One region of the Streptomyces sp. NPDC092370 genome, then DNA from elsewhere that is predicted to be linked to it. Evidence: riboswitches for the same ligand, from Rfam matches in the RefSeq annotation. Region 1 holds a riboswitch; each other region holds the start of a gene.

What was found. A riboswitch is a leader RNA that binds a small molecule or an ion and turns the genes downstream of it on or off. The one in region 1 is predicted to bind cyclic di-AMP.
Region 2: it holds a riboswitch for cyclic di-AMP, as region 1 does, so the genes downstream of both, ACIQHQ_RS33240 (M23 family metallopeptidase) here and ACIQHQ_RS13590 (transglycosylase family protein) in region 1, are expected to answer to the same signal.
Region 3: it holds a riboswitch for cyclic di-AMP, as region 1 does, so the genes downstream of both, ACIQHQ_RS25195 (NlpC/P60 family protein) here and ACIQHQ_RS13590 (transglycosylase family protein) in region 1, are expected to answer to the same signal.
Region 4: it holds a riboswitch for cyclic di-AMP, as region 1 does, so the genes downstream of both, ACIQHQ_RS06960 (LysM peptidoglycan-binding domain-containing M23 family metallopeptidase) here and ACIQHQ_RS13590 (transglycosylase family protein) in region 1, are expected to answer to the same signal.

Annotation. Positions count from the first base shown of each region.
Region 1 covers NZ_JBIVQO010000003.1:513,712-520,578, reverse strand. The annotation lists gene ACIQHQ_RS13600 (septum formation initiator family protein) at 1-20, opposite strand, end outside; gene eno (phosphopyruvate hydratase) at 123-1,403, opposite strand; gene ACIQHQ_RS13590 (transglycosylase family protein) at 1,666-2,370, opposite strand; cyclic di-AMP (ydaO/yuaA leader) riboswitch at 2,375-2,541, opposite strand; gene ACIQHQ_RS13585 (transglycosylase family protein) at 2,770-3,741, opposite strand; gene ACIQHQ_RS13580 (cytochrome P450) at 3,863-5,161, opposite strand; gene ACIQHQ_RS13575 (nucleoside triphosphate pyrophosphohydrolase) at 5,220-6,239, opposite strand; gene ACIQHQ_RS13570 (SurA N-terminal domain-containing protein) at 6,326-6,867, opposite strand, start outside.
Region 2 covers NZ_JBIVQO010000015.1:55,534-62,400, forward strand. The annotation lists gene ACIQHQ_RS33225 (GNAT family N-acetyltransferase) at 1-417, opposite strand, end outside; gene ACIQHQ_RS33230 (HPr family phosphocarrier protein) at 597-878, shown strand; gene ACIQHQ_RS33235 (GntR family transcriptional regulator) at 1,036-1,731, opposite strand; gene ACIQHQ_RS33240 (M23 family metallopeptidase) at 1,920-2,708, opposite strand; cyclic di-AMP (ydaO/yuaA leader) riboswitch at 2,721-2,885, opposite strand; gene ACIQHQ_RS33245 (M16 family metallopeptidase) at 3,078-4,466, opposite strand; gene ACIQHQ_RS33250 (M16 family metallopeptidase) at 4,463-5,833, opposite strand; gene ACIQHQ_RS33255 (DNA topoisomerase (ATP-hydrolyzing) subunit A) at 6,175-6,867, shown strand, end outside.
Region 3 covers NZ_JBIVQO010000008.1:344,018-350,884, reverse strand. The annotation lists gene ACIQHQ_RS25205 (M23 family metallopeptidase) at 1-1,074, shown strand, start outside; gene pcrA (DNA helicase PcrA) at 1,134-3,650, opposite strand; cyclic di-AMP (ydaO/yuaA leader) riboswitch at 3,965-4,138, shown strand; gene ACIQHQ_RS25195 (NlpC/P60 family protein) at 4,146-5,321, shown strand; gene ACIQHQ_RS25190 (hypothetical protein) at 5,622-6,557, shown strand; gene ACIQHQ_RS25185 (hypothetical protein) at 6,535-6,867, opposite strand, start outside.
Region 4 covers NZ_JBIVQO010000002.1:72,770-79,636, reverse strand. The annotation lists gene ACIQHQ_RS06980 (helix-turn-helix domain-containing protein) at 1-151, shown strand, start outside; gene ACIQHQ_RS06975 (DUF6126 family protein) at 148-267, shown strand; gene ACIQHQ_RS06970 (tyrosine-protein phosphatase) at 287-1,084, opposite strand; gene ACIQHQ_RS06965 (alpha-galactosidase) at 1,264-3,339, shown strand; cyclic di-AMP (ydaO/yuaA leader) riboswitch at 3,648-3,809, shown strand; gene ACIQHQ_RS06960 (LysM peptidoglycan-binding domain-containing M23 family metallopeptidase) at 3,814-4,743, shown strand; gene ACIQHQ_RS06955 (DUF6250 domain-containing protein) at 4,946-5,662, shown strand; gene ACIQHQ_RS06950 (SGNH/GDSL hydrolase family protein) at 5,808-6,593, shown strand; gene ACIQHQ_RS06945 (TetR/AcrR family transcriptional regulator) at 6,665-6,867, opposite strand, start outside.

The DNA of each region.
Region 1 (6,867 bases):
TCCCGGTCCTTCACGGCCATCTGTCCGCCTCCCGCTCCACCGTCCTACGCGCGTACGTCCCCGGACACGGTACGGGACCGAGTACGGGGACGTACGTACGACGCTGCCTCGTGTGGCCGGGGTCAGCCCTTGAAGCGCGGGAAGGCGCTGCGGCCGGCGTACACCGCGGCGTCGTCGAGGATCTCCTCGATGCGCAGCAGCTGGTTGTACTTGGCGACGCGCTCGGAGCGGGCCGGGGCACCGGTCTTGATCTGGCCGCAGTTGGTGGCGACGGCCAGGTCGGCGATGGTGACGTCCTCGGTCTCGCCGGAGCGGTGGGACATCATGCACTTGAAGCCGTTGCGCTGGGCCAGCTCGACGGCGTCCAGGGTCTCGGTCAGCGAGCCGATCTGGTTGACCTTGACCAGCAGGGCGTTGGCGGCGCCCTCCTCGATGCCGCGGGCCAGGCGCTCGGGGTTGGTGACGAACAGGTCGTCGCCGACGAGCTGGACCTTGTCACCGAGCTTGTCGGTGATGGTCTTCCAGCCCTCCCAGTCGTCCTCGAACAGCGGGTCCTCGATGGAGACGAGCGGGTACGCGTCGACGAGCTCCGCGTAGTACTCGGTCATCTCGGCCGCCGAGCGCTCCTTGCCCTCGAAGGTGTAAACGCCGTCCTTGTAGAACTCGGAGGCGGCGACGTCGAGCGCCAGGGCGATCTGCTCGCCGGGGGTGTAGCCGGCTTCCTTGACGGCCTCGAGGATGAGGTCGAGGGCCTCGCGGTTGGAGCCGAGGTTCGGGGCGAAGCCGCCCTCGTCGCCGAGGCCGGTGGCCAGGCCCTTGCTCTTCAGGACCTTCTTCAGCGTGTGGTAGACCTCGGCGCCCCAGCGCAGGGCCTCGGAGAAGGACTCCGCGCCGATCGGGGCGATCATGAACTCCTGGATGTCCACGTTGGAGTCGGCGTGCGAGCCGCCGTTCAGGATGTTCATCATCGGCACCGGCAGCAGGTGCGCGTTGGGGCCGCCCAGGTAGCGGAACAGCGGCAGGTCGCTGGCCTCGGAGGCGGCGTGGGCGACGGCGAGCGAGACGCCGAGGATGGCGTTGGCGCCGAGCGAGCCCTTGTTGTCGGTGGCGTCCAGGTCGAACATCGCCTGGTCGATCAGGCGCTGCTCGGTGGCGTCGTAGCCGACCAGCTCCGGGCCGATCTGCTCGATGACCGCGAGGACGGCCTTCTCCACACCCTTGCCGAGGTAGCGGTTCGAGTCGCCGTCGCGGAGCTCGATGGCCTCGAAGGCGCCCGTGGAGGCGCCGGACGGGACGGCGGCACGGCCGGTGCTGCCGTCGTCGAGGCCGACCTCGACCTCGACCGTGGGGTTGCCTCGGGAGTCCAGGATTTCCCGGGCTACGACGACGTCGATGGACGGCACGAGCATCTCCTTCTTCATGTGACGCGGGACGCGGGCCCCGTGGACCCGGCGAGGTGCGGGCCCGTGGTGGCTCGCGACACGAGCCTAACCGGCTCCGGGCGATCGGCCACCGGGTCGCCCACCCCATGGACAGAACCGAGAGTAAATTGTTTCCGAACGGAACAAAGCCGGTTGCCGAAAAAACCCCGCCCCGGCGCGTACGGGGGATGACGCACCGGGGCGGGGAGCACGAGGACCCTGGGCGGGTCCGGCCGGCCGCTGCTTACTTCAGGTGCAGCTGCTGGCCCGGGTAGATGAGGTTGGCGTCCTCGACGATGTCCTTGTTCAGCTGGTAGAGCTTCTCCCAGCCGCCCTTGACCTTCTCCGCCGTGGCGATCGAGCTCAGGGTGTCGCCCTTGACGACCTTGTACTCGCCGTCACCCTTCTTGACCTTCTTGCCGGTCGGGGTGGTGACGGTCTTCTTGGCGGCCGGGCGCTCGTCGGAGCGGGAGGCCGGCTGCTGCTCGGTCTGGCGGGTCTCGGTGCTCTGCTGGCTCTGCTGGCTCTGCTGCGAGGAGCTGCCGGAGTCGCTGGAGGAACCGCCGCCGGTGTAGCCGGCGCTCGACAGGCCCTTGCCGCAGACCGGCCAGGCGCCCTTGCCCTGGCCCGCGAGGACCTTCTCGGCGATCTCGATCTGCTGGGCCTTCGTGGCCTGGTCCGCGGTGGAGGCGTACTTGGTGCCGCCGTAGCCGGACCAGGTGGAGGCGGAGAACTGCAGACCGCCGTAGTAGCCGTTGCCGGTGTTGATGGACCAGTTGCCGCCGGACTCGCACTGGGCGACGGCGTCCCACTCCGAGGCGGTGGCGGCGGAGGCGTTACCGGCCGCCATCAGCGGGGCGGCGACGGCGGCACCGGTGACACCGGCGATGGCGATGGCGCGAGCGGCCTTGGACGGACGGCGGTGCGTGCCCTTACCGGAAAACAGCATGGAGAGATCCCCTCACCGACGCCTGCGAGGTGAGCTGTCGGGTTCGGGCCGGTTGAGTTGCCCGGCCGCGCCCCTCCCGGGACACGGCTTCACCCCAAGCCCTTCCGGCACAACCGGCCGGTCGGGCACTTACCTTGGGTCCCCCGCTCCTGCCTACGGCGCTTGACGCGACGACTGTTCCCGTACGGCCGCTGGCAGGATTCGGCGTTGCGGCAGCCGGGGCTCGCGGTGACGAGCAGTCACGACCGTAGACACGCGATCCACGGAATTTCAAAGACGATCAGGGCTTCTGAGATCTATCTCTCACGGGCCTTATACGGGACATTCGGTGCGAAACGTGACGTGAACTCACCCGCTTTCGGGACGACTTCGGCCCTCGTTTCCGCACTGCCCGAACGGCTACCTCTCGTCCGCTTCGACCCCTGTCGTGAGCGTCTGACCGGGGAGGATGAGGTTCGGGTCGCCACCGACGGTCTGCTCGTTCCCGTCGTAGAGGGAGTTCCATCCGCCGTCGACGTCAAGGGAGTCGGCGATGGACCAGAGGCTGTCGCCCACGCCGACGATGTAGGAGCCCTCGGACGAGCCCCGGGAGGCGTCGTCGCCGCGCGAGGCGTGGCGGCCCGAGGACGAGCCCTCGCTGCCGTTCGCGGACGCGGAGTCCTCCTCGGCACTGGGGCCTCGGTGGCGGCCGGAGCCGGTGTCCGTCAGGGCCGAAGAGTCGCCGCCCTGGCGTGAGTTGCCGGACTCGTCACCCCCGGGGGCGGCGGAGGGGGAACTGCCGGACTTCTGATCCTGCTCCCGCCCCCGCTCCTGAGGTGCGGAATCAGATGACTTGTCCGACTTAGGGGTTTCATCCTCCTGGGTCGACCGCCCGTCAGGCGACGACGAAGGGCTTGAGGAAGGCTCCGAAGAAGGGGACGGCTCGGAGCCGCCGAGCAAACCGGACGAGTCCACCTCGCCGGATGATGCGGACGAGTCGGACGCTTCCGCCCCCTTGTCCTGCGGGAGGCCGGAGAGCAGGCCGCAGGTACGCCACGCGCCGACCCCCTGGTCGGCGAGGATTCTCTCGGCCACGGATATCTGCTGGGAGCGACTGGCCAGGTCGGCGCTCGCGGCGTAGTCGAGGCCGCCGTAGTTCTCCCAGTCCTCCTGGGACAACTGCAGGCCGCCGTAGTAGCCGTTGCCGTCGTTCTGGCTCCACGCGCCGCCGGTCTCGCAGTCCGCGACCCGATCCCAGGTCGTGCCGTCGGCCGCGCTGGCACCGGAGGCCCCGAGGAGTGGGATCGCGATGGCGGAGCCGGTCACTCCGGCCGCCACGAGGAGCGCCGGAGCCTGGCGGGGGCGACGGTGCCGACCGTTCCCGGAGAGCATACGGAGACCTTTCACACGACAGCGGTGACCGACGCGTCCGGCATCCCGGCCGCGTTGATGGGTGAACGTATCGGCAGGAGATCACTTGTCACAAGTTAATGCCGCGTAGATCACGTGAAGATCACAGCTCTGATGTTTCGTCATGTTCAACCGCTGCGAACTCCACCGGCAGGGTGCGCAGCCCGCGCATGATGAGGCCGCCGCGCCACCGCAGCTCGGCCGGGTCCGCCGCGAGGCGGAGGTCCGGGAGGCGGGTGAGGAGGGTGGCGAGGGCGGTCTGGCCCTCCAGGCGGGCGAGCGGGGCGCCCAGGCAGTAGTGGATGCCGTGGCCGTAACCGAGGTGCTGGTTGTCGCGGCGGGACAGGTCCAGCACGTCCGGGTCGGCGAACCGCTCCGGGTCCCGGTCCGCGGCGGCCAGGACGACCAGGACCGGGTCGCCCGCGTCGATGTGCTGCCCGCCGAGGGTGAGGGGCTGCGTGGCGAACCGCCAGGTGGCGAGCTCGACGGGGCCGTCGTAGCGCAGGAGTTCCTCGACGCCGGTCTCCAGGAGCCCGCTCTCCCCGGCGGCGAGGGACGCCTGGAGCCGGGCGCGCTGCTCGGGGTGGGTGAGCAGGGCGTAGGTGCCGTTGCCGATCAGGTTCACGGTTGTCTCGAAACCGGCGAACAGCAGGATGAAGGCCATGGCCGCCGCCTCGTTCTCGGTGAGGTGCTCACCGTGGTCGGAGGCGCGGATGAGACCGGAGATGAGGTCCTCGCCGGGGGCGGGCTCGGCGGGCAGCGCCTCCCGCTTGCGGTGGATGAGGTCGGCGAGGTAGCCGCGCATCTTCTTCACCGACCGCGCCACGCCACCCCTGGGACCGCCCTGGTGACGGATCATCATGCCCGCCCAGTCTCGGAAGTCGTCCTGGTCCTCACGCGGGACGCCGAGCAGGTCGCAGATGGCGTAGATGGGCAGCGGGAAGGCGAACTCGTGGATCAGGTCGGCGGACCCCTTCCGCGCGAACCCGTCGATGAGGGTGTCCGTGAGCTCCTGCACCCGTGGCGCGAACTCGGCGACCCGGCGGGGCGTGAACGCCTTGGACACCAGTCGCCGCAGCCGGGTGTGGTCCGGCGGGTCGATGTTCAGCAGATGCGTCATCAGCTCGGCCTTGCGCTCCCCGGGGATTCCGGTCTTGCCCTTGGCGTGCGCCGGTTCGTCGTGATGCGCCGGGTTCTTGGAGAGCCGGTGGTCGGCGAGGGTCTGCTTGGCGTCGGCGTACCGCGTGACCAGCCAGGCCTCCACGCCGCTGGGAAGCCGCGTCTTGTGGACGGGACTGTGCTCGCGGAGCCAGGCGTAGGCGGGGTAGGGGTTGCTCGCGAACTCCCAGGTGAAGAGCTCGGGCGCGGTCGTGGGGGTGCGGGGCTGGGGCTGGTCGGTCACGCGTCGACCGTATCCGGCTTCCCGCCGCTTCCCGTCCCGCTCCCCTGCTCCCTCCCGTTCAGCCCTCGGCCTGCCTGATCGCGTCGCGGTAGGCGCGGGCCGCCGCCCTCAGGGCCGCCTCCGGGTCCACGCCCTCGGACTCGGCGCGGACGGCCAGGGCGAGGAGCTCGTAGCCGATGCCCTCGACGGGCGGGAGCGGTATGTCCAGGTTCGCTGTGCGGGCGCGGGAGGCCAGTTTGGCGGCGAGGGCCAGACCGGGCTGGCCGAGGGGAATGCCCTCCGTGACCGAGGCGCGCTGCTTCTCGACCGCCTTGGTGCGCAGCCAGTGCTCCTTGACCTCCTCGGGGGTGGTGGCCGTCGCGTCGCCGAAGACGTGCGGATGGCGGTGGATCAGCTTGGCGACGATGCCGCCGGCCACGTCGTCGATGGAGAAGGGCTCCTCCCCGTCCTCCGGGCGGCCCTCCTCGGCGATGCGGGCGTGGAAGACGACCTGGAGGAGGACGTCACCGAGCTCCTCGCGCAGTTCGTCGCGATCGCCCTCCTCGATCGCCTCGACGAGTTCGTACGCCTCCTCGATGCCGTACTTCGCCAGGCCCTCGTGGGTCTGCCGCGAGGACCAGGGGCACTCGACGCGGATGCGGTCCATGACCTGGACGAGGTCGAGGAGCCGGGCGCCCGGGAGGTCGTAGGAAGCGGGCAGCAGCTCCAGCTCGGGCATGGCGATACGGCCGGTACCGGCGAGGCGGGCCAGCCCGTCCGTCAGGACCGGTTCACCCTCGCCCGTCGCCACCACGACCACCGTGCGGCCCCCGGAGCAGGCGCCGACCAGCTCCTGGGCGGTGGGGGACGCCTCGTCGACCGGGACCCCCGCCTCGCGCAGATACGGCAGCTGCGGGTGGGCGCCGTCCGCGCACAGCACCCGGTCCGCCGCGTGCAGTGCCTGCCAGGCGGGCCAGGACAGCAGGCCGGGGGCGACGCGGTGGCTGGTGGTGAGCAGGATGATGCGGCCCGGGGCGGCGGCCGCGTCGGGAGCGGTCCGCTCGGGGCCCGGGGTGGCTGCGGGGCTGTTGGCGTTCACGGTTCGAAGCTATCCCACGTCGCCGTCAGCCCTCCAAGCCATCCACAGGGCCCCGGGAGCGGGTGCCCCGCATGCCGCCCCTGCTCCTACATGCCCTGCTGGGTCTGGGCCGTCGTGACGTCCCGGACCCACGGCGTCTTGGCGTCGGCGCGGCTGCTCTTTTGGACGTCCCACGTGCCGTAGCGGGGGTTGAGGTCGATGTTCAGGTCCTTGGAGGCCTCGGAGAGGGCCTTCCAGAACTCGGGACGGTCGGTGGTCGTGCCGAGCTTCTGGGCGAGCTTCTGGGCCTCCAGCTGGAGGCGGAGGTTCTCTTCGAGGCGCTGCGGCGGGATGCCGTACTGCCGGAGCCAGGTCGTCTCCAGCGCCTCGGCGCCGCCGGCCTGCTGTTCCAGGCCGGACCGCATCTGCTGGATCTCCTTGCGGGAGACGCTCACTGCGGCGTCCTCGGCGGCGCGGTGCAGCACCCGGTCCAGGACCATGGTCTGCAAGGTGTCACGGGTGAGGGTGCCGGTTCTGGCGATGGCCTGCTGGTACTGGGCCTCGTTCTGCACGGCCGCCCGCTGGGCCGCGCGTACCTCACCGACCCGCTCGTCCAGCTGGGAGACGGTGATGCGCTGGCCGCCCACCA
Region 2 (6,867 bases), on a different contig from region 1:
GGCGACGGCGGCGATGTGCTCGAGCAGGGCGGAGGCGACTCCGCGGCCCTGGTGGGCGTCCTGCACGAGGAAGGCGACCTCGGCCTCGTCAGCGGGTGCGGACGCGGGCGTTCCGTCAGCGCCGATGCGGTCGTAGCGTACGGTGGCGATGAACTCGCCGCCGACCGTGGCCGCGAGTCCCACCCGGTCCACAAAGTCGTGGTGCGTGAAGCGGTGGACGTCCTTGGCGGACAGGCGAGGGTACGGCGCGAAGAAGCGGTAGTACTTCGACTCGTCGGAGACCTGCTCGTAGAAGCTGACCAGGCGATCGGCGTCATCGACGGTGATGGGCCGGATGCGCGCGGTACCCCCGTCGCGCAGCACCACGTCGGCTTCCCAGTGGGCGGGATACTCGTGCCGGTCCGGCGAGGTCTGCATGGGCCCCAGAGTACGGCTAGCGTCCGACAGCGGCGCGAGGCAGTCTGTGGAGGGCGTCAGTCGGGTCGAGGCCGCGATCCGACGGCACCCCGGGACGGTCCTGGAGGACCGCTTCCGGCACAGCTTCACGGTATGGGAAACTGGTCTAGACAACCCTGAAAAGCGAAGGGCAGCAACACATGGCTGAGCGCCGCGTCAACGTCGGCTGGGCCGAGGGTCTCCACGCCCGTCCCGCCTCCATCTTCGTCCGAGCCGCCACGGCCGCAGGCGTCCCGGTGACGATCGCCAAGGCAGACGGCAAGCCCGTCAACGCGGCCTCGATGCTGGCCGTCCTGGGTCTCGGCGCCCAGGGTGGCGAGGAGATCGTCCTCGCCTCCGACGCCGAGGGCGCGGACGCCGCCCTTGACCGGCTGGCCAAGCTGGTCTCCGAGGGTCTCGAAGAGCTTCCCGAGACCGTCTGATTTCCCGGGCGCCCTATCGGGCGTACAGCGAAGGGCTCGTCCGAATTCACCGGGCGGGCCCTTCGCCATTCCCGGACCTCCGGCAGGAATTCTCGAATCAGGGCAGCTTGAATAGGCCCCGTCGAATTAGCCGCTCTCTTTGTATACGGCTGTCGTGTTAATGCCGCAGGCTCGACGTGTTTACGGGATGTTGCGAGTTCCTCACACGCTCGGCGCGCTCCCCGGCGGAGACGAGGCGCAGGCGGTGGGCGCCCGTCGCGCGCTCGGTGTGCAGCGCCGTGACCGCCCGCGCGCGCTCGGCGTCCCCACGCGCCACCGCGTCCACGATCGCGCCGTGCTCGGTCCAGGACTCCACGGGGCTGAGCGGCGCCTCCACCGCGTACATCCATGCGATCTTGTGGCGGAGCTGGGTGAGCATCGAGGTCAGCGCGGGACTGCCGGAGGCCTGGGCGAGCGTCTCGTGAAACCAGCCGCCCAGGGAGCGCAGGTCGTCGCTGGTGCCCCGGCGGGCCCGCTCCTGGCCCAGCCGGACCAGCCCGCGCAGGACCTTCAGATGCGCCTCGGTGCGGCGCTGGGCGGCCCGGGCCGCGCCGAGCGGTTCCAGCAACATGCGCATCTCCAGCAGGTCGGCGGCCTCCTGCTCGGTGGGCTCGGCCACGCACGCGCCCGCGTGCCGACGGGTCACCACGAAGCCCTCGGCCTCCAGGGTGCGCAGCGCCTCGCGGACGGGGACCCGCGAGACGCCGTAGCGGCGCGCGAGGAGTTCTTCGGTGAGCCGGCTGCCGCGCGCGTGGACACCCGCGACGATGTCGTCCCGGATGGCCGTGCACACCGAGTGCGCGGGAATACGCATGCCCGACCTCCGCTTAATCCCCGTGAAACGCCGGCGACCGGCGCGTGTTCCGTGACTCTATTGCAATGAGCCGGAATTTCCGACGGCAGGCGGGAATCCATGGATATTTTTTGGACAGCCCGCCGCCGTGAACGCCGAAAGCCCCGGCTCGGGGAGCCGGGGCTTCGGGGACGGCGACGAGGTGTCGGTCAGACGTTCACGCCGTGCGAGCGGAGGTAGGCGACCGGGTCGATGTCCGAGCCGTACTCCGGGCTCGTGCGGGCCTCGAAGTGCAGGTGCGGGCCGGTGACGTTGCCGGTCGCGCCGGACAGGCCGATCTGCTGGCCGGGGGTGACCTGCTGGCCCACCGAGACGCCGATGGAGGACAGGTGGCCGTACTGGGTGTACGTCCCGTCGGTCATCTTGATCACGATCTGGTTGCCGTAGGAGCCGCCCCAGCCGGCCTCGACGACGGTGCCCGCGCCGACCGCGTGGACGGAGGTGCCGGTGGCGGCATGGAAGTCGACACCGGTGTGGCTGCCGGAGGACCACAGGCCGCTGCTGGTCTTGTAGCCGGTGGAGACGTACGAGCCGGAGATCGGGGACACGTAGGTGTTGAGACGCTTGCGCTCGGCCTCGCGGGCGGCGCGTTCCTTGGCCTCACGGGCCTTCTCGGCCGCTTCCTTGGCCTTCTTGGCGGCCTCCGCGGCCCGCTCGCGGGCGGCCTCCTCGGCCTTCTGCTTGGCGGCGGCCTCGTCGGCGGCCTGCTGCTGCGCGATGGCCTGGGCGTCGATCTGCTGGGCCACGGTGTCGCCCATGGTGACGACCGGGGTGAGGCCCGTCTGCTCGGCGGTGGGCTCGGTGGCGAAGGCCGCGGGGGCCGCCACGGTGCCGATCACGCCGGTGGTGGCGAGGGCCGCGACGCCCGCCGCGCGGGCGGTGCCGCGCTGGATCCTGCTGGGACGACGGTGCTTGCCGGCGGCGCGAGTGAACGCCATGGAATGGCTGGTCCTTTCCTTCCCTCTCGCCTACCGGGTTAGCTGACGGGTTCGGAGCAGGAAGGTCTCCTACGGACTCCCTCGCGACTCGCGCGGGCGCCCGATTCACCCCAGGGACTGCGATGGGTCCCCGGCTCCCCTGGCTCGCGCCGTACGGGGACTCGGCGATGACTGTCCGGTGCCGCGGGTGCGGCGCACTGCCTGACGAACAGCCCGGATGACGCTAAACGGCGCCACTTTCAATTCCCAAACGAATCCCGGTGTTTGTAGCGCATCCCACAGGGCAGACGGGCAACCTCCGTATCAATTCGGGCATAAAGGGGCCCTGGCGCCTTGGAAGGCGGCCAGGGCCCCTGCGCGCGCGTGCCGCTACTCGGCGGCGACGACGGTGACTTCGCCGATGCCGAGGGCCTCCACCGGCGCCTTGATCTGCGTCGCGTCACCGACGAGGACCGTCACCAGACGGTCCACCGGGAACGCGCTCACGGCCGCCGCCGTGGCCTCCACGGTGCCCGTGGCGGCGAGCTGCCGGTACAAGGTGGCCTGGTAGTCGTCGGGCAGGTGCTGCTCGACCTGGTCGGCCAGCGTGCTCGCGACCGCCGCCGCCGTCTCGTACTTCAGCGGCGCCACGCCGACCAGGTTCTGCACGGCGACGTCCCGCTCGGCGTCGGTCAGACCTTCGGCGGCGAGGGTGCGCAGCACCGTCCAGAGGTCCTCCAGGGCGGGGCCGGTGTTGGGTGTGTCCACGGAACCGCTGATGGCGAGCATCGCGGCACCCGTGCCGTCCGGGGCGGACCTGAGGACCTGGCCGAACGCCCGCACGCCGTAGGTGTAGCCCTTCTCCTCGCGCAGGACGCGGTCCAGGCGGGAGGTGAGGGTACCGCCGAGGCAGTAGGTGCCGAGCACCTGCGCGGGCCACACGCGGTCGTGCCGGTCCGGGCCGATCCGGCCGATCAGCAGCTGCGTCTGGACGGCACCCGGGCGGTCCACGATGACGACCCGGCCTGTGTCGTCGGCGGTCACCGGCGGCACGGGGCGCGGCTCGGCCGAGGAGCCCGTCCAGGCGCCCAGGGTGTCCCCGAGCAAGGCGTCGAGGTCGATGCCGGTGAGGTCGCCGACCACCACCGCGGTGGCCGTGGCGGGGCGGACGTGCTTCTCGTAGAAGCCGCGTACGGCCGCGGAATCGATCGTGGCGACCGTCTCCTCGGTGCCCTGCCGGGGCCGCGACATTCGCGAGCCCGCCGGGAACAGCTCCTTGGAGAGTTCCTTGGCGGCGCGGCGGGAGGGGTTGGCCAGCTCGTGGGGGATCTCGTCGAGGCGGTTGCGGACCAGCCGCTCCACCTCGCTGTCGGCGAACGCGGGCGCCCTGAGGGCGTCGGCGATCAGGCCCAGCCCCTTGGCGAGCCGGGAGGCCGGCACCTCCAGGCTGAGCCGGACGCCGGGGTGGTCGGCATGCGCGTCGAGGGTGGCGCCGGCGCGCTCCAGCTCGGCGGCGAACTCCTCGGCGGAGTGCTTGTCGGTGCCCTCGGAGAAGGCCCGGGCCATGATCGTGGCCACACCGTCGAGGCCGGACGGCTCGGCGTCCAGGGGGGCGTCCAGCAGCACCTCCACGGCGACGACCTGCTGGCCGGGGCGGTGACAGCGCAGCACCGTCAGGCCGTTGTCGAGCGTGCCCCGCTCGGGTGCCGGGAAGGCCCAGGGCCGGGCCTCGCCCGCCTGCGGCCGGGGGTGGAAGTCCATCGTGGCGAGCTCGGTCACTTGGCCGCCTCCTCGTTCTCGTCGGTGGCCGCGGCTGCGGTGTCCTCGGCGTCGTCGGTCTCGTCGGCGACGGGCTCGTAGACGAGCACCGCGCGGTTGTCGGGCCGCAGGCGGGCCTTGGCGACCTCCTGGACCTCCTCCGCCGTGATCTCCAGCACGCGATGGACGCCGGTCAGGGCGAGCTGCGGGTCGCCGAACAGCACGGCGTACCGGCACAGTTCGTCGGCTCGGCCCGCGACCGTGCCGAGCCGGTCCAGCCATTCGCGCTCCAGCTGGGCCTGGGCGCGCTCCATCTCCTCGGCGGTGGGGCCCTCCTCGGCGAACCGGGCGAGCTCCTCGTCGATGGCGGTCTCGATGACCGGAACCTCCACGTCACCGGACGTCTTCACGTCCAGCCACCCCAGGGAGGGCGCCCCGGCGAGCCGCAGCAGGCCGAAGCCGGCCGCCACGGCCGTACGGTCGCGCCGCACGAGCCGGTTGTAGAGGCGGGAGGACTCACCGCCGCCGAGGACGGTGAGGGCGAGGTCGGCAGCGTCACACGCGCGCGTGCCGTCGTGCGGCAGCCGGTAGGCGGCCATCAGCGCGCGCGCCGGGACCTCCTCCTCGACGACCTCGCGCAGCTGCTCGCCGATGGTCTCCGGCAGCGACCCGTCGCGCGGGGCGGGCTTGCCGTCGTGACCGGGGATGGAGCCGAAGTACTTCTCGACCCAGGCGAGGGTCTGCTCCGGGTCGATGTCGCCGACGACGGAGAGCACGGCGTTGTTCGGCGCGTAGTAGGTGCGGAAGAACGCGCGCGCGTCCTCCAGGGTCGCCGCGTCCAGGTCGGCCATCGAGCCGATCGGGGTGTGGTGGTAGGGGTGGCCCTCCGGGTAGGCGAGGGCGGTCAGCTTCTCGAAGGCCGTGCCGTAGGGAACGTTGTCGTAGCGCTGGCGGCGCTCGTTCTTGACGACGTCCCGCTGGTTCTCCATCGACTCGTCGTCGAGCGCGGCCAGCAGGGAGCCCATGCGGTCGGCCTCCAGCCACAGCGCGAGTTCCAGCTGGTGGGCGGGCATGGTCTCGAAGTAGTTGGTCCGCTCGAAGCTGGTCGTGCCGTTCAGCGAGCCGCCCGCGCCCTGGACCAGCTCGAAGTGGCCGTTGCCCTTGACCTGGGCGGACCCCTGGAACATCAAGTGCTCGAAAAGGTGAGCCAGGCCGGTACGCCCCTTGACTTCGTGGCGTGAGCCGACGTCGTACCAGAGGCACACCGCCGCGACCGGGGTCAGGTGATCCTCGGAGAGCACCACGCGCAGGCCGTTGGCCAGGCGGTGCTCGGTCGCTGTCAGGCCTCCGGAGCCTGCCTGGGCTGTGGCCGTGTGACCCATGGGCATGTACGTCCCTTCGATCGAAGAGCGGTTGTTCAGACCGCGGATTCCTGCCGGTCCTGCCACTGTATGCAAGCGCGCGAAGCCCTGGTGAAGTTCCCGGCGGCGACCTGGGGCCGGACAGCGCGAGAGGCGTCCTGGACCGGCCCCTGGTCCCGGTTGTCAGTGCGGCGGTCCACAATGGTCGGCGTCAGATCCGGATCGCAGCAGCATGAGCGAGCCGCAGGGGCGGCCGGTGACGAGAGGGCGAGCGCGCGCAGGCCCGACGGGCTGAGTACGGTCGACGTCGCGTCACCGACATGAACGCCCCATAGGCGAGCGACCAGTAACAGGAGGAGCCGGCAGCGATGGCCCGCCGCAGCACGAAGACCCCGCCGCCCGACGACTCGTACGAGGAGCGGATCCTCGACATCGACGTCGTCGACGAGATGCAGGGCTCCTTCCTCGAGTACGCGTACTCGGTGATCTACTCCCGCGCCCTGCCGGACGCACGCGACGGCCTCAAGCCGGTGCACCGCCGCATCGTCTACCAGATGAGCGAGATGGGGCTGCGTCCCGAGCGCGGATACGTCAAGTGCGCTCGTGTCGTCGGCGAGGTGATGGGCAAGCTGCACCCGCACGGCGACGCGTCGATCTACGACGCCCTCGTGCGCATGGCCCAGCCCTTCTCGATGCGGGTCCCCCTGGTCGACGGCCACGGCAACTTCGGCTCGCTGGGCAACGACGACCCGCCGGCCGCCATGCGGTACACCGAGTGCCGGATGGCCGAGGCGACGAGCCTGATGACGGAGTCGATCGACGAGGACACCGTCGACTTCAACCCCAACTACGACGGCCAGGAGCAGGAACCGGTTGCCCTGCCGGCCGCCTTCCCCAACCTGCTGGTCAACGGAGCCTCGGGCATCGCGGTCGGCATGGCCACGAACATGGCGCCGCACAACCTGCGCGAGGTCATCGCCGCCGCCCGCCACCTGATCAGGTATCCGAACGCGGATCTCGACGCCCTGATGAAGCACGTCCCGGGCCCCGACCTGCCCACC
Region 3 (6,867 bases), on a different contig from region 1:
TCCGGCAACCCCGCCGACCACACCCAACAGTGGGACTGGGGCACGCAGACCTTCGACACGGGCGCCTACGACGCCACGCAGTGGAACTCCGACGGCACCGCCGCGCCTTCCCCCGAGGCGTACGAGCACTCTGCCGAAACCTTCGACCAGCACGAGACCGCGACGTTCGAGCAGGCCGCCTACGACGAGTCCGACGGGGCCGGCTACCAGGACCCCGCCGGGGACGGCGACGAACCGGCCGCCACCGGCGAACTGCCCGTCGTCGCCCCCCTCCTGGACGGCCAGGAGGACGTCGACCTCGCTCCGTCACCGCGGGCGGCCTCGCGCGCCGGGTCACGTTCCCGCCGCCGTACGCCCCCCAAACGCTCGGCGCTGATGACCATCGCGGTGCCCTCGGCGTGCGTGATGGGTGTCGCCGGGATCGCCGCCGCCTCCGTCGGCAGCTTCGCCGACGACAGCGCCGCCGAGGCGCGGACGACCGCGGCGGACGCACAGCCCGTCAAGCCTGCCGCTGCCAACAACAAGCTGGACACCCAGCTGCAGAGCCTCGCCGCCGGCGCCGACGACTTCGCCGACCGGGCCAGTCGTACGCAGGAGCGCATCGACCTCAAGGCCCAGCAGGCGGCCGAGAAGAAGCGGGCGGCGGAGGAAGCGGCCCGCAAGGAGCGGCTGCGTCCCAAGTTCGCCCTGCCGGTCGCGCGGCACGGACTCAGCGCCTACTACGGCCAGTCCGGCATCAACTGGATGTCCCTGCACACCGGCATCGACTTCCCCGTCTCGTACGGCACGACCGTGATGGCCGCCACCGACGGCACCGTGCGCACGCAGTGGAACAGCGCGTACGGCAACATGCTCATCCTCACCGCGAAGGACGGCACGGAGACGTGGTACTGCCACCTCTCCACCTACACGGTCCCCTCGGGTACGGCCGTGAAGGCCGGCGATCCGATCGCGCGCTCCGGCAACTCCGGCAACTCCACCGGCCCACACCTGCACTTCGAGGTGCGTCCGGGCGGCGGCTCGGCGATCGACCCGCTCCCGTGGCTGCGCAGCCACGGCATCGACCCGGCGTAGCGTCCCGGCAGCCCCCGCTCATCGGGTGAGCGGGAGCCTCACCGGCTCATCTCACCGGGCTACAGCTTCTCCACCGGCGCGTACCGCAGCAGCAGCCGCTTCGGCTTGGTGTCTCCGAAGTCGATCGTCGCCTCGGCGTTGCCGCCCGTGCCCTTGACCGCGACGACGGTCCCGAGCCCGAACTGGTCGTGCGTGACCCGGTCCCCGACCGCGAGCGACACCACCGGCTTCTCCGAGGTGCGCCGCGTGGCGAAACCGGAGGCGCCCGAGGCCGACGAGCGGGAGCGGGACGAGGACAGCGAGGCCGCCACCGCCGAGACCGGCCCGGAGGACGCCGGCCCGGTCGCACCCGTCCGCTTCCACTCCACGTACGTGGCGGGGATCTCCTCCAGGAACCGGGAGGGCGGGTTGTACGAGGGCTGGCCCCAGGCGCTGCGCAGCGTGGACCGTGTCAGATACAGCCGCTCGCGCGCACGGGTGATGCCGACGTAGGCCAGGCGTCGCTCCTCCTCCAGCTCCTTGGCCTGGCCGAGGGCGCGCATGTGCGGGAAGACGCCGTCCTCCATGCCGGTCAGGAAGACGACCGGGAACTCGAGGCCCTTGGCGGTGTGCAGGGTCATCAGGGTGATGACGCCGTCGCCGTCCTCCTCGTCGGGGATCTGGTCGGAGTCGGCGACCAGCGCGACCTGTTCGAGGAAGTCGGACAGGGTGCTCTGCTCCTCCTCGCCGCGCTCCTGCTCGAACTCCATGGCGACGGCGGCGAGTTCCTGGAGGTTCTCGATCCGGGTCTCGTCCTGCGGGTCGGTGGAGGCCTGGAGCTCGGCGAGGTATCCGGTGCGCTCCAGGACGGCCTCCAGCACCGTGGCCGGTCCGGCGCCGGACTCGACGATGGTGCGGAGGTCCTCCATCAGTGTGTTGAACCGCTTGACGGCGTTGGTGGAGCGTGCGGCCATGCCGAACGCCTCGTCGACGCGCTTGAGCGCCTGCGGGAAGCTGATCTTCTCCCGCTGGGACAGGGCGTCGATCATCGCCTCGGCGCGGTCGCCGATGCCCCGCTTGGGGACATTGAGGATCCGGCGCAGTGGCACCGAGTCCTCGGGGTTGGCCAGCACCCGCAGGTAGGCCAGGACGTCCCGGACCTCCTTGCGCTCGTAGAAGCGGACGCCGCCGACGACCTTGTAGGGCAGCCCGACGCGGATGAAGACCTCTTCGAAGACACGGGACTGGGCGTTGGTGCGGTAGAAGACGGCGACATCGCCGGCCTTGGCCTCTCCGGCGTCCGTGAGGCGGTCTATCTCGTCGGCGACGAACTGAGCCTCGTCGTGCTCGGTGTCGGCGACGTAACCGGTGATCGTGGCGCCCGCGCCCGCGTTGGTCCACAGGTTCTTGGGGCGGCGGGACTCGTTGCGTTCGATGACCGCGTTGGCGGCACTGAGGATGGTCTGCGTGGAGCGGTAGTTCTGCTCCAGGAGGATCGTCGTCGCGTCCGGGTAGTCCTCCTCGAACTGGAGGATGTTGCGGATCGTGGCGCCGCGGAAGGCGTAGATCGACTGGTCGGCGTCACCCACCACGCACAGCTCGGCCGGCGGCACGTCGTCCGGGCCGGGGGGTACGTCGACGGGGTGCTCGCAGGTGCCGACCAGCTCGCGGACCAGGGCGTACTGGGCGTGGTTGGTGTCCTGGTACTCGTCCACCAGCACGTGGCGGAAGCGTCGGCGGTAGTGCTCGGCGACGTCCGGGAAGGCGCGCAGCAGATTGACCGTCGTCATGATCAGGTCGTCGAAGTCGAGGGCGTTCGCCTCGCGCAGCCGCGACTGGTACATGGCGTAGGCCTGGGCGAGGGTCTTCTCGAAGCCGTCGGTGGCCTGGGCGGCGAAGTCCTCCTCGTCGATCAGCTCGTTCTTCAGGTTGCTGATCTTGGCGCTGAAGGACTTCGGCGGGAAGCGCTTGGGGTCGAGGTCCAGGTCGCGGCAGACCAGGGCCATCAGACGCTTGGAGTCGGCGGCGTCGTAGATCGAGAAGGACGAGGTGAAGCCGAGCTTCTTGCTCTCCCGCCTCAGGATGCGCACGCACGCGCTGTGGAACGTCATGACCCACATGGCGTTCGCGCGCGGGCCGACGAGCTGCTCGACGCGCTCCTTCATCTCGCCGGCGGCCTTGTTGGTGAAGGTGATCGCGAGGACCTGGCCCGGGTGCACGTCCCGCTCGGCGAGCAGGTGGGCGATGCGGTGCGTGAGCACGCGGGTCTTGCCGGAGCCGGCGCCGGCCACGATGAGCAGCGGGGAGCCGGAGTGGATGACGGCGGCGCGCTGGTTGTCGTTCAGCCCTTCCAGGAGGGTGGCGGTGTCCACCACCGGGCGGGGGGCGCCGTCCCGGTAGTAGCCTCCCCCGCTCTCGGCTCCGCTCGAGCGGGGGGACCCCCATCGGTCCGGGGGCAGGTCGAACTTCCCGCCGAACAGATCGTCCGGAATCGACTCCGGTACGTGATCGTCCTCGGGTGGCGGCGAGGGCTCGTCCGCGGGGCCCCGCTGGGCCTGGAGGTTCGCCAGGAAGTTGTCGTCAAAGAGGCTGCTCATCGCTCTCCGAGTCTAGGGCGCCCCACTGACAGCCCGCCGCCGCCCTGGAAACATCGCCGCGCGCACGGGCTCCCGTCGGCCATCCGGCGGCGCGTTATCGCCCTGCATGACGGCATGATCACAGGCTGCTACGCCTGATCCAATTGCGGATAACTCATGACCAAACTCCCTCGATCAGTCACTGTGCGCAACGCTCATGGGGGAGGTCACGAAAATGTATCGGGCATATCACCCATCAACCTTCACAGGGGCCACACGAATTGGCTACGGTGCGACCAGGCCGCATGACCCCCACCGGCGAACGTCGCCGGGCCGCGCGGCCTCCGCCGAGTCCGGTGTGCCGCAGCGGCAGCCGGAGCCGGGGACCCAACCGTGAACCTGGGGTGAATCGGCCCGACTCCCTGTGCGGAGAAGGCCGTAGGGCAACCCTTCCGAACCATCCGCCCGAACCCGACAGCTAACCCGGTAGGCGGAACGTGGAAGGAGTCGCCTCCCTTGGCGTCGCACCGCAAGTCGCGTCCTACGGGTACGCGCGTAGCAGGCATACGGACCCCCGCCCTCGCAACGGCGGCCCTCACCTCCGTGGCCCTGCTGTCCCAGTCGGCCAACGCCACTCCCGAGGCCGACGGCAAGCCCAGCCTGGAGGAAGTCGAGAAGAAGGTCGACGACCTGTACCGGCAGGCCGAGTCGGCGACCGACAAGTACAACGCGGCCAAGGAGAAGACCGCGAAGCAGCGCAAGCGCGTCGACACCCTCCTGGACGACGTGGCCCAGCGCACACAGAAGCTCAACGAGGCGCGTGATCAGCTCGGTTCCTACGCCTCCGCCCAGTACCGCACCGGTGTCGCCGCCCCGGACACGGCGACGTTCCTGCTCGCGGACACCCCGCAGGACTACTTCGACCAGGCCCAGCTGATGGACCGGATGACGGGCCGTCAGAAGGTCGCGGTCGACGACTACGTCACGCAGCAGTCCGAAACGATGAAGAAGCGTCAGGAGGCCACCGAGAGCCTGGAGACGCTCACCGAGTCGCAGGGCGATCTGAAGACGGCCAAGGCCACCGTCCAGCGCAAGCTCGCGGACGCGCGCGAGCTGATGTCGAGGCTGACCGCCGAGGAGAAGGCGCGGCTCGCGGCGATCGAGAGGGAGCAGCGGGAGGAGGCCGCGCGCAAGGCCGACGAGCTGGCCCGGCAGCAGGCCGCGCGGCAGCAGGCACAGGAAGAGGCCGCGCGGCAGCAGGAGGGCGGCTCGTCGTCGGGGCCGTCGGGCTCCGGTTCGTCCACCTCGACGGTCCCGGCCGACTCCTCGTACGCCACCAAGGCCGACAAGGCGCTCGCCTTCGCGCGCGCCCAGATCGGCAAGCCGTACGTGTGGGGCGCCGTCGGGCCCGGTTCCTACGACTGCTCCGGCCTCACCCAGGCCGCCTGGAAGGCCGCGGGCGTCGACCTGCCGCGCACCACCTACGACCAGGTCGACGCCGGCACCACGGTCCCGCTCTCCCAGGCCCAGCCCGGCGACCTTGTCTTCTTCTACGACGATGTCACCCACGTCGGGATCTACATCGGCAACGGCATGATGATCCACGCCCCGAAGCCCGGCACGTACGTGCGCGAGGAGTCGATCTTCTACGACGGTGAGTCGGCCGTCCACAGCGTGGTGCGGCCGGCCTGAGCGGTCTCGTCGCGATGTGAGGGGCACGTGCGCGTGCCCCTCTCCTCGCGCGTCCGACGCCCTCCAGTGCCGCGGCAGGCAACGTTTGCCCGTTGAGGCGCGGCGTCCGGTGCGTGCTCTGGGGGTGCCCCCTGTTCGAAGAGCTCGGGAAAGTGCCGGCCGGACGTCCTCGTACGGGATGCGCTTGGGTTTTCGGCCGGTGCGGCGAGTGGGGGTGCCCCCTGCTCGCAGAGCTCAAGGGAGCGTGCCGGGCGTCGCGACGGGGCGAACGTTGCCTGCCGCGGCACTAGCATCGGCACCATGTCCGGTCCCTCCCCGTTTGCCACCTGGTGGGCGACGTATGCGCTGGCGACCGGTGTCGTGTCGGTCGGTCTCGACTCGGCGGGCTACGAGGTCCTCTCCCGCATCACCCTCGCTCTGGCCTGTACGGCCTGGCTGGTGGCGGCCACGGGCCTCGCCCAGCGGGCCCACGGCGAGTGGCGGGCGGAGATGGCGGCGGCGCTCACCACCGTGGCGACGACCGCCGTGCTCGGCACCGGCTTCTCCGCGACCGGTCCGCAGCCGCTCGCCGAGGCGCTGCTGGCACTCGCCATGCTGCTCTGGGCGGCGCTGCTCGGCGTGCAGGCCACAGGGCGGCGCGGAACGGTCTTCCTGCGCTGCGTGGCCACCCAGGGCCTCGCCGTGCTCGGCGCCACGCTCGCCGCTGCGGATGCGGTGGCCTGGCTCGCCCACGCGGCCCTGGTCCTGTTCTGGCTGGGCCTCGCGCTCTACTGCCTCGCACTGTTCCGCTTCCAGCCCCGGCAGGTGGAGGAAGGGCGCGGCGATCACTGGCTCGCGGCCGGCGCCCTCGCCCTCTCCTCACTGGCCGGGGCGAAGCTCCTCAGCGCCGACAGCGCACACCTGTACCTGTGGAACGAGGAGAACACCGACTCCCTGCGCACGACGACCGTCACGCTGCTCGTGCTCGCCCTGATCGCGTGCGTCGCCCTGTTCCTCGCCGAGCTCTTCTGGCCCCGGCACCAGTACGACGTGCGGCGCTGGTCGACGGTGTTCGCCGCGGTCGTGACGGCGGCGGCCGCCCTGGCCGTCGCCGACGCCCTGGACGCCCCCTGGCTCGGCGTCGCCGGAGAGGCGCTGCTGTGGGTCGCGGTGGCCGCCTGGGTCGGGTGCACGGCCTGGGCGCTCGCCTCGGCCCGCGCTCGGCGCTCCCGGATCAGGTCCAGAGCACGGCGATGAAGATGTTCGCCGTCGTCAGCAGACCGACCAGGCCGAAGAGGCCCTTGTCCACCTTCTCGTCGTCCCGCTTCACGTAGACCAGGCCCAGGATCACGATCAGCAGGGCCAGCTTCACGCCGATCTTGACGTTGTTCACGGACTGGTCGTCGGCCTGGTTGAGGCCCACCAGGATCACACCGGTGACCAGCATCGTCAGCGCGCCGTGCAGCATCGCGGGGGTGTAGCGTGCGGTCCCCTCGCCCATCGCCTTCATCTGGGTCAGGAAGCCGCCCAGGAGCGAGGCGATGCCGATGATGTGGAGGCCGACGAA
Region 4 (6,867 bases), on a different contig from region 1:
GGCCGGCGACAGCGCCCACTTCGACTCGCTCACCCCGCACCGGATCGCCGCCGAGGACCACGACGGCGTCGAGCTGCTCTTCGTCCACACCCTGCTGCAGAGCCCCACGGCCGCCCTGTGCCTGGGCCCCACCCCCAAAGAGGTGTCATGAGCGACATGGAGGAGAAGTTTCCCCGCGCCCTGTGGGTGAGGCTGTTCGTCTACCTCATCGCCGGCCACATCTTCGCCGCGTTCGTGTACCTGCTGTTCGAGGTCGGGGCGAAGTAGCCCCTGCCCGGGCGGCGCCTCAGTCGAGGAGCCGCTCGCGCAGCCGCTCCCGGGTCTCCGCACTGAGCCGCAGCCCCTTCTCCAGATAGGCGTCGACCCCGCCCCAGGTCTCCTCGATGGTGCCCAAGGCCGCCTCCAGGTATTCGGCGCGCGCGTCGAAGAGGGGACTGAGCAGCTCCATGACCTCGGGGGAGTAGGCCGAGGCGGCGGAGCTGGAGCGGTGCACCTTGTAGCGGCGGTGCTTGGCGTTCGACTTCAGGTAGTCCTCGACGATGGCCTCGCGCTCCACGCCCACCGCGAGCAGCGTCACCGCGATGGACAGACCCGCGCGGTCCTTGCCCGCCGCGCAGTGCATCAGCGCGGGGACGCTGTCCTGCGCGAGCGCGTGCAGCACCCGGGAGTGCTCGCCCGTGCGCTCCTTCACGATCATGCGGTAGGAGGCGATCATCCGGTCCGCGCCCTTGCCGTCCGCGAGGATCGCGCGCAGCTGGTCCAGGTCGCCGTCACGGACCATCTTCCAGAACTCGGCGCCGTCGGCGGGGTCGCTCAGCGGCAGGTTCACATTGCGCACGCCGGGCAGCTCGACGTCCGGCCCCTCGAGCTTCTGGTCGGCCGCGTTGCGGAAGTCGAAGATCGTGTGCAGGCCCAGGGTGGTCAGGAAGGCGGCGTCCTCCCCGGTCGCGTGGGCGAGATGGCCGCTGCGGAACAGCACTCCGTGCCGCACCCGCCGGCCGTCCACGGTCGGAAGTCCGCCCACATCACGGAAGTTGCGCACTCCGGCCAGCTCGGGCTCGGTCGACGGGACCTGCTGTGTCACGAGGGCTCCTCCCCTTCGGCGCCGCCGGCGCGGCTCGTCGACGGGCGTCACTCGACGATACGACATGCCTGCCTGGGGCAATGAGTTGTCCACAGGCGTTGCCCGGAGCCCCCGCGGCCCTCGATGATGTTGCCGCCTGGTCGGACCTGGTCGGGCTTGTTCGAATCTGTGAGGGCATGATGCTGGACATTTCCGAAGACGGTCGTACGTGGGTGCTCTCCGGGCCGGCCAGCAGCTACGCCGTCCATGTCACCGACCGGGACGAGCTGCTGCACCTGCACTGGGGCCCCCGAATCGGCCTCGCCGATGCCGAGGCGCTCGCGGTGCGGCCGCTGCCGGACTACCGGCCCTTCGAGTCCCCGCTCGACGGGCGCGAGGAGTACCCCGTCGAGGGGGGTCCGCGTTTCGTCCGACCCGCCTTGTCCGTGCGCACGGCCGAGCGGCGCGGCACCGAGTGGGTCTTCGAGGGGCACGACACGCAGGACGACGAGCTGCGGCTCCGGTTCCGCGACGGTGACCTGGCCGTCACGCTGCACTACCGGGTGCGCTCCGGGGCGGACGTCGTCGAGCGCTGGGTGACCGTGGACAACCGGGGACCGGCCGTCGAGCTGCTGCGCGCCGACTCCGCGACCTGGACCCTGCCCGACCGGGAGGCCTGGCGGCTGTCGCAGCTGCACGGCCGCTGGGGTGCCGAGTCCCGGCTGACGCGCTCTCGCCTGACTCACGGGGAGAAGGTCATCGGCAGCCGCCGCGGCCACACCTCCCACCAGCACCTGCCCTGGGTCGCCCTCGACACCGACGCCACCGAGGAGCACGGCGAGGTCTACGGCTGCGCCCTCGGCTGGTCCGGCTCCTGGCGCATCACCGTGGCCCAGCTCCCCGACGCCCGCGTGCAGATCACCGGCGGGGCCGGCCACGACGACTCCGGCCTGCTGATGCTCGGCACGGGGGAGTCGTACACGACCCCTGTCTTCGCCGGGCTCTGGAGCGACGGTGGCTTCGGCGGGGCGAGCCGCGCCTGGCACGCCTATCAGCGGGCGCATGTGATCCCGGACGCCGAGCAGGACCGGCCGGTGCTGTTCAATTCCTGGGAGGCCACCGAGTTCGACATCTCCGAGGAGCAGCAGCGGGCGCTCGCCGAGCGGGCCGCCGCCCTGGGCGTCGAGCTGTTCGTGGTCGACGACGGCTGGTTCGGGGCGCGCACCAGCGACCGGGCCGGGCTCGGCGACTGGACCCCCAACCCCGACCGCTTCCCGGGCGGGCTGAAGCCGCTCGCCGACCACGTGCACGGCCTCGGCATGCGGTTCGGCATCTGGGTCGAGCCCGAGATGGTCAACCCGGACAGCGAGCTGTACCGGGCGCACCCCGAGTGGGTGCAGTACCAACCAGGACGGAAGCGGACGGAGTTCCGCAATCAGCTCGTCCTCAATCTGGCTCGCGAGGACGTCCGGGAGTACCTGTGGGAGCAGCTCGACGGGCTCCTCTCCGGCGCGCCGGTCGACTACGTGAAGTGGGACTTCAACCGCTGCTTCACCGACGCAGGGTGGCCGGGCGACCCCTACCCGCAGCGGCTGTGGGTCGACCACGTGCACGGCCTGTACGCCCTGCTGGACCGGCTGCGGGCCGCCCACCCCGGCGTGGCCTTCGAGTCCTGCTCTGGCGGCGGTGGCCGGATCGACCTCGGCGTGCTGAGCCGTACGGACCAGGTGTGGACCTCCGACAACACCGACCCCCTCGACCGGCTCGCCATCCAGCACGGCTTCAGTCAGCTCCATCCGGCCCGGGTCATGGCCGCCTGGGTCACCGACAGTCCGAACGCCATGCTCAACCACCGGGCCAGTTCCCTGCGGTTCCGGTTCGTCAGCGCCATGGCCGGGGTGCTCGGGGTCGGCGGCGACCTCACGAAGTGGACACCGGAGGAGCTCGCCGAGGCGGGGCGGTGGGTGGGGCTCTACAAGGAGATCCGGCCCGTGGTGCAGCGCGGCGACCTGTACCGGCTGCGGCCCCCGGAGGGCGGGCTGAGCGCCGTGCAGTACGTCCTCGGTGAGGAGACCGTCGTCCTCGCCTGGCTCCAGGCGCAGCACTACGGTGAGCCGGTACCGGCGCTGCGGCTGCGTGGCCTCGACCCGACAGCAGTGTACGAATGCCTCGAAACGGGCGAAGTTTACCGAGGGGCCGTACTGCTGCATCACGGACTGCGGGTCGGCCTGAGCGGAGATTTCGACGCCACTGTCGTCCGCCTTGAGCGCAAGTAGACGTTCTGTCCGGATAGAGAGTTCCGTCCGCTAAGGGGTAACGTGCCCCGATCGTAAAGGGGATGAGGTCGGGGTGCGTGACCATCGTCATATTCGTGACGATGTGTTGTCGCCATGTTCACGTAATTCCCACAACAGCAAGGGCCATTGAGGAAAGCGGGAGATCGGTAATCCACGCTCGGTGACGGCACTTGCGTCAGCGCGTCGAGACAAACACCGTCACGGGCAACCGCAAGCTTGTCCCATTGCGTCTTGGTCGCTTACGTTCCACACCCATCCGGACGGACGCCTAATCCTGCCGCCGCCCGGAGCCCCACACACTGACCCGACGTACGGCAGGAGCGGGGGACCCACAGGTAAGACGCCTGTTCCGGTTCCCGGAACGGCTTGGGGTTAAGTCGCACCTCGGCGCGACCGGGCATCTCCAGCCCGCACCCGACAGCTCACCTCGCAGGCGACGGAGAGGAATTCGTCATGCCCGCGAAGGGTAAGCACCGCCGTCCCAAGACCCAGCGTTTCACCCGCTCCATCGCCGTCGCCGGAACGGGCGGGGCCGCTCTCGCCCTGCCGCTCATGGGGGCCGCCGGCGCCCACGCCGCCACCCCGCAGTCGGCTCCGGAAAAGGCCGTCCAGTCGGCTCCGGCCGCCGACAAGAAGGCCGCCGAAAAGGCCACCGGTGCCCGCACGTACACCGTGAGGGCCGGCGACTACCTCGCGAAGATCGCCGACGATCAGAACGTCAGCGGCGGCTGGAAGAAGCTCTACGCGGACAACCGTGACGCCGTCGGCTCCGACCCGTCGCTGATCCACCCGGGCCTGAAGCTGTCGATCGGCAAGAAGGCGGCGAGTGCGCCGAAGGTCTCGGCCCCGTCCGCGCCGAAGGCCTCGGCCCCCAAGCCGTCCGCCGCCGAGTCGGCCCCGAAGGCGGAGACCGCCGCGAAGCCGGCCGCCGCCAAGCCCGCCGCCGCCAAGCCCGCCGCCGAGAGCAACTCCAGTGGCTTCACCCTCCCGGTGGCCGGTGCCACCGTCAGCACCCCGTACCGCATGTCCGGCAGCATGTGGTCCAGCGGCTACCACACCGGTGTCGACTTCGTCGTCCCGACCGGCACCTCCCTCAAGGCCGTCGGCGCGGGCACCGTCGTCTCCGCCGGCTGGGGCGGCGCCTACGGCAACCAGGTCGTCATCAAGCTCGCCGACGGCTACTACGCCCAGTACGCCCACCTGTCCCAGCTCTCCGTCTCGGCCGGCCAGACCGTGACCGCCGGGCAGCAGGTCGGCCTGTCGGGCGCCACCGGCAACGTGACCGGACCGCACCTGCACTTCGAGATCCGCACCACGCCGGACTACGGCTCGGACGTGGACCCGGTCGCCTTCCTGCGCTCGCACGGCGTCTCCGTCGGCTGACCGGCCGCACGACCACCTGCCTGACACGCGACCGAAGGCCGGACCCCGATCCCCGGGTCCGGCCTTCGGCGTATGCGCTCGCCGACCACCCCCGAGGGGCGACAAGGGATCGACAGGCGACGGGAGTTGGGGCAGAGTGATCCCGTCCGGTGTGCAAGCGCTTTCCCCGGTCTTCCCGGTGGATCCCCAGGAGCTGTGTCCCGTGTCGACCACCCGCAGAGCGTTCGGAGCCCTGGCCGCCGGAGCCGCCCTGGCGGCCCTCGCCCCGACGGCCGGCGCGCGGGCCGCGTCCCGTCGTCGCCGCCTCGTCGCCCGCGACGACTTCTGTCACGGTCTCGGGCAGTGGGTGACCGAACTCCAGGACGGCGGCACCGTCTTCGCCTCCCGCGGCACCCTGGAGATCGACGTGCCGAGCGGCGCGACTGTGTGGTTCAGACAGCGGCTCGAAGGGCCGTACGTGCTCGAATACACCGCGACCCCGGTCTCCGCGGGCGGGGTGAACGACCGGGTCTCGGACCTCAACAACTTCTGGAACGCGACCGACGTCCGCTCCCCGGACGATCTCTTCGCGACACCGCGCGCCGGGGCTCTCGACGAGTACGACCACCTGACGACGTACTACGCGGGCTACGGCGCCAACCACAACACCACGACCCGGCTGCGCCGTTACGTCGGTCAACCCGGTGTCCGCCCCCTGGTCTTCGACTACACGGAGCCGCTGCTGGTGCCGGGCGAGCCGAACCGGGTCCGGATCGTCTCCGATGGCTCCACGGTCCAATGGTGGAACAACGGACGACCCGTCTTCGGTTACACCGACCCGCAGCCGTACACGAGCGGGCACTTCGCCTTCCGGACCGTCTGGAGCCATTTCCGTATCAGCGGATTCCGGGTCTGGCGGCTCACCCCGAAACATCCCTGACAAGCAGTGTATTCCGGAGTTGGCGAACCCTTGAGGAGTGGCTTATCTCACCGCCAGTCAACTCTTTCCTACGGTCGCGTAGGTCACATTCGAAGGTGAATCATGGACTGCTGTGGCAGACGATTCGAAGAGTGACAGCAGAGCAGTGATCGGGTCGTACGTAGCGGTGGGGGACAGCTTCACCGAGGGCGTGGGTGATCCCGGCCCCGACGGGGCGTTCGTCGGCTGGGCCGATCGGTTCGCCGTCCTGCTCGCCGACCGCAGGCCCGAAGGCGACTTCCAGTACACCAATCTCGCCGTACGCGGAAAGCTCCTCGACCAGATCGTGGCGGACCAGGTTCCGCGGGCCATCGCCATGGCCCCGGACCTCGTCTCGTTCTGCGCCGGGGGCAACGACATCATCCGGCCCGGCACCGACCCCGACGAGGTCGCCGAGCGCTTCGAGCGGGCCCTGGTCCAGCTCACCGCGGTGTCCGGCACGGTCATGGTGACGACCGGGTTCGACACCCGTGGCGTGCCCGTGCTCAAGCACCTGCGCGGCAAGATCGCCACCTACAACGGACACGTCCGGGCCATCGCCGACCGGTACGGCTGCCCGGTGCTCGACCTGTGGTCCCTGCGCAGTGTGCAGGACCGCAGGGCCTGGGACGCCGACCGGCTGCACCTGTCGCCCGAGGGGCACACGCGCGTGGCGCTCCGTGCGGGCCAGGTGCTCGGCCTCGACGTGCCGGCCGACCCCGAGCAGGCGTGGCCTCCGCTGCCCCCGCGCGGCGTTCTCGACGTGCGGCGGGACAACGTCGCCTGGGCGCGCGATTTCCTGGTGCCGTGGATCGGGCGCCGGTTGCGCGGGGAGTCGTCGGGCGACCATGTGACGGCCAAGGGGGCGCTGTCGCCGGACGACATCAGGACGCGGATCGCGGCGGTGGCGTAGGAGCGGTTCACCGCGCGTGCGGGCCGTGCCGGGTGGAACACCGGCGCGGCCCGCACGCGCGAAGGCACCGGCTACGAGGGCGTCAGCCGTTCGTCCTCCACCAGCCCCAACTCGCGGGCCAGTGCCTCCTGCACCCACTCCTGGGCCCGTGCTCGCGGTACCGCGCCGGCATAGGACGTCAGTTGCACGGCGAGGCCGTCGAGGAGAGCGGTGAGGCGGAGGGCCGTGCCCTGCGGGTCCGGGCAGCGGAACTCGCCGGCGGCGACACCCTCCG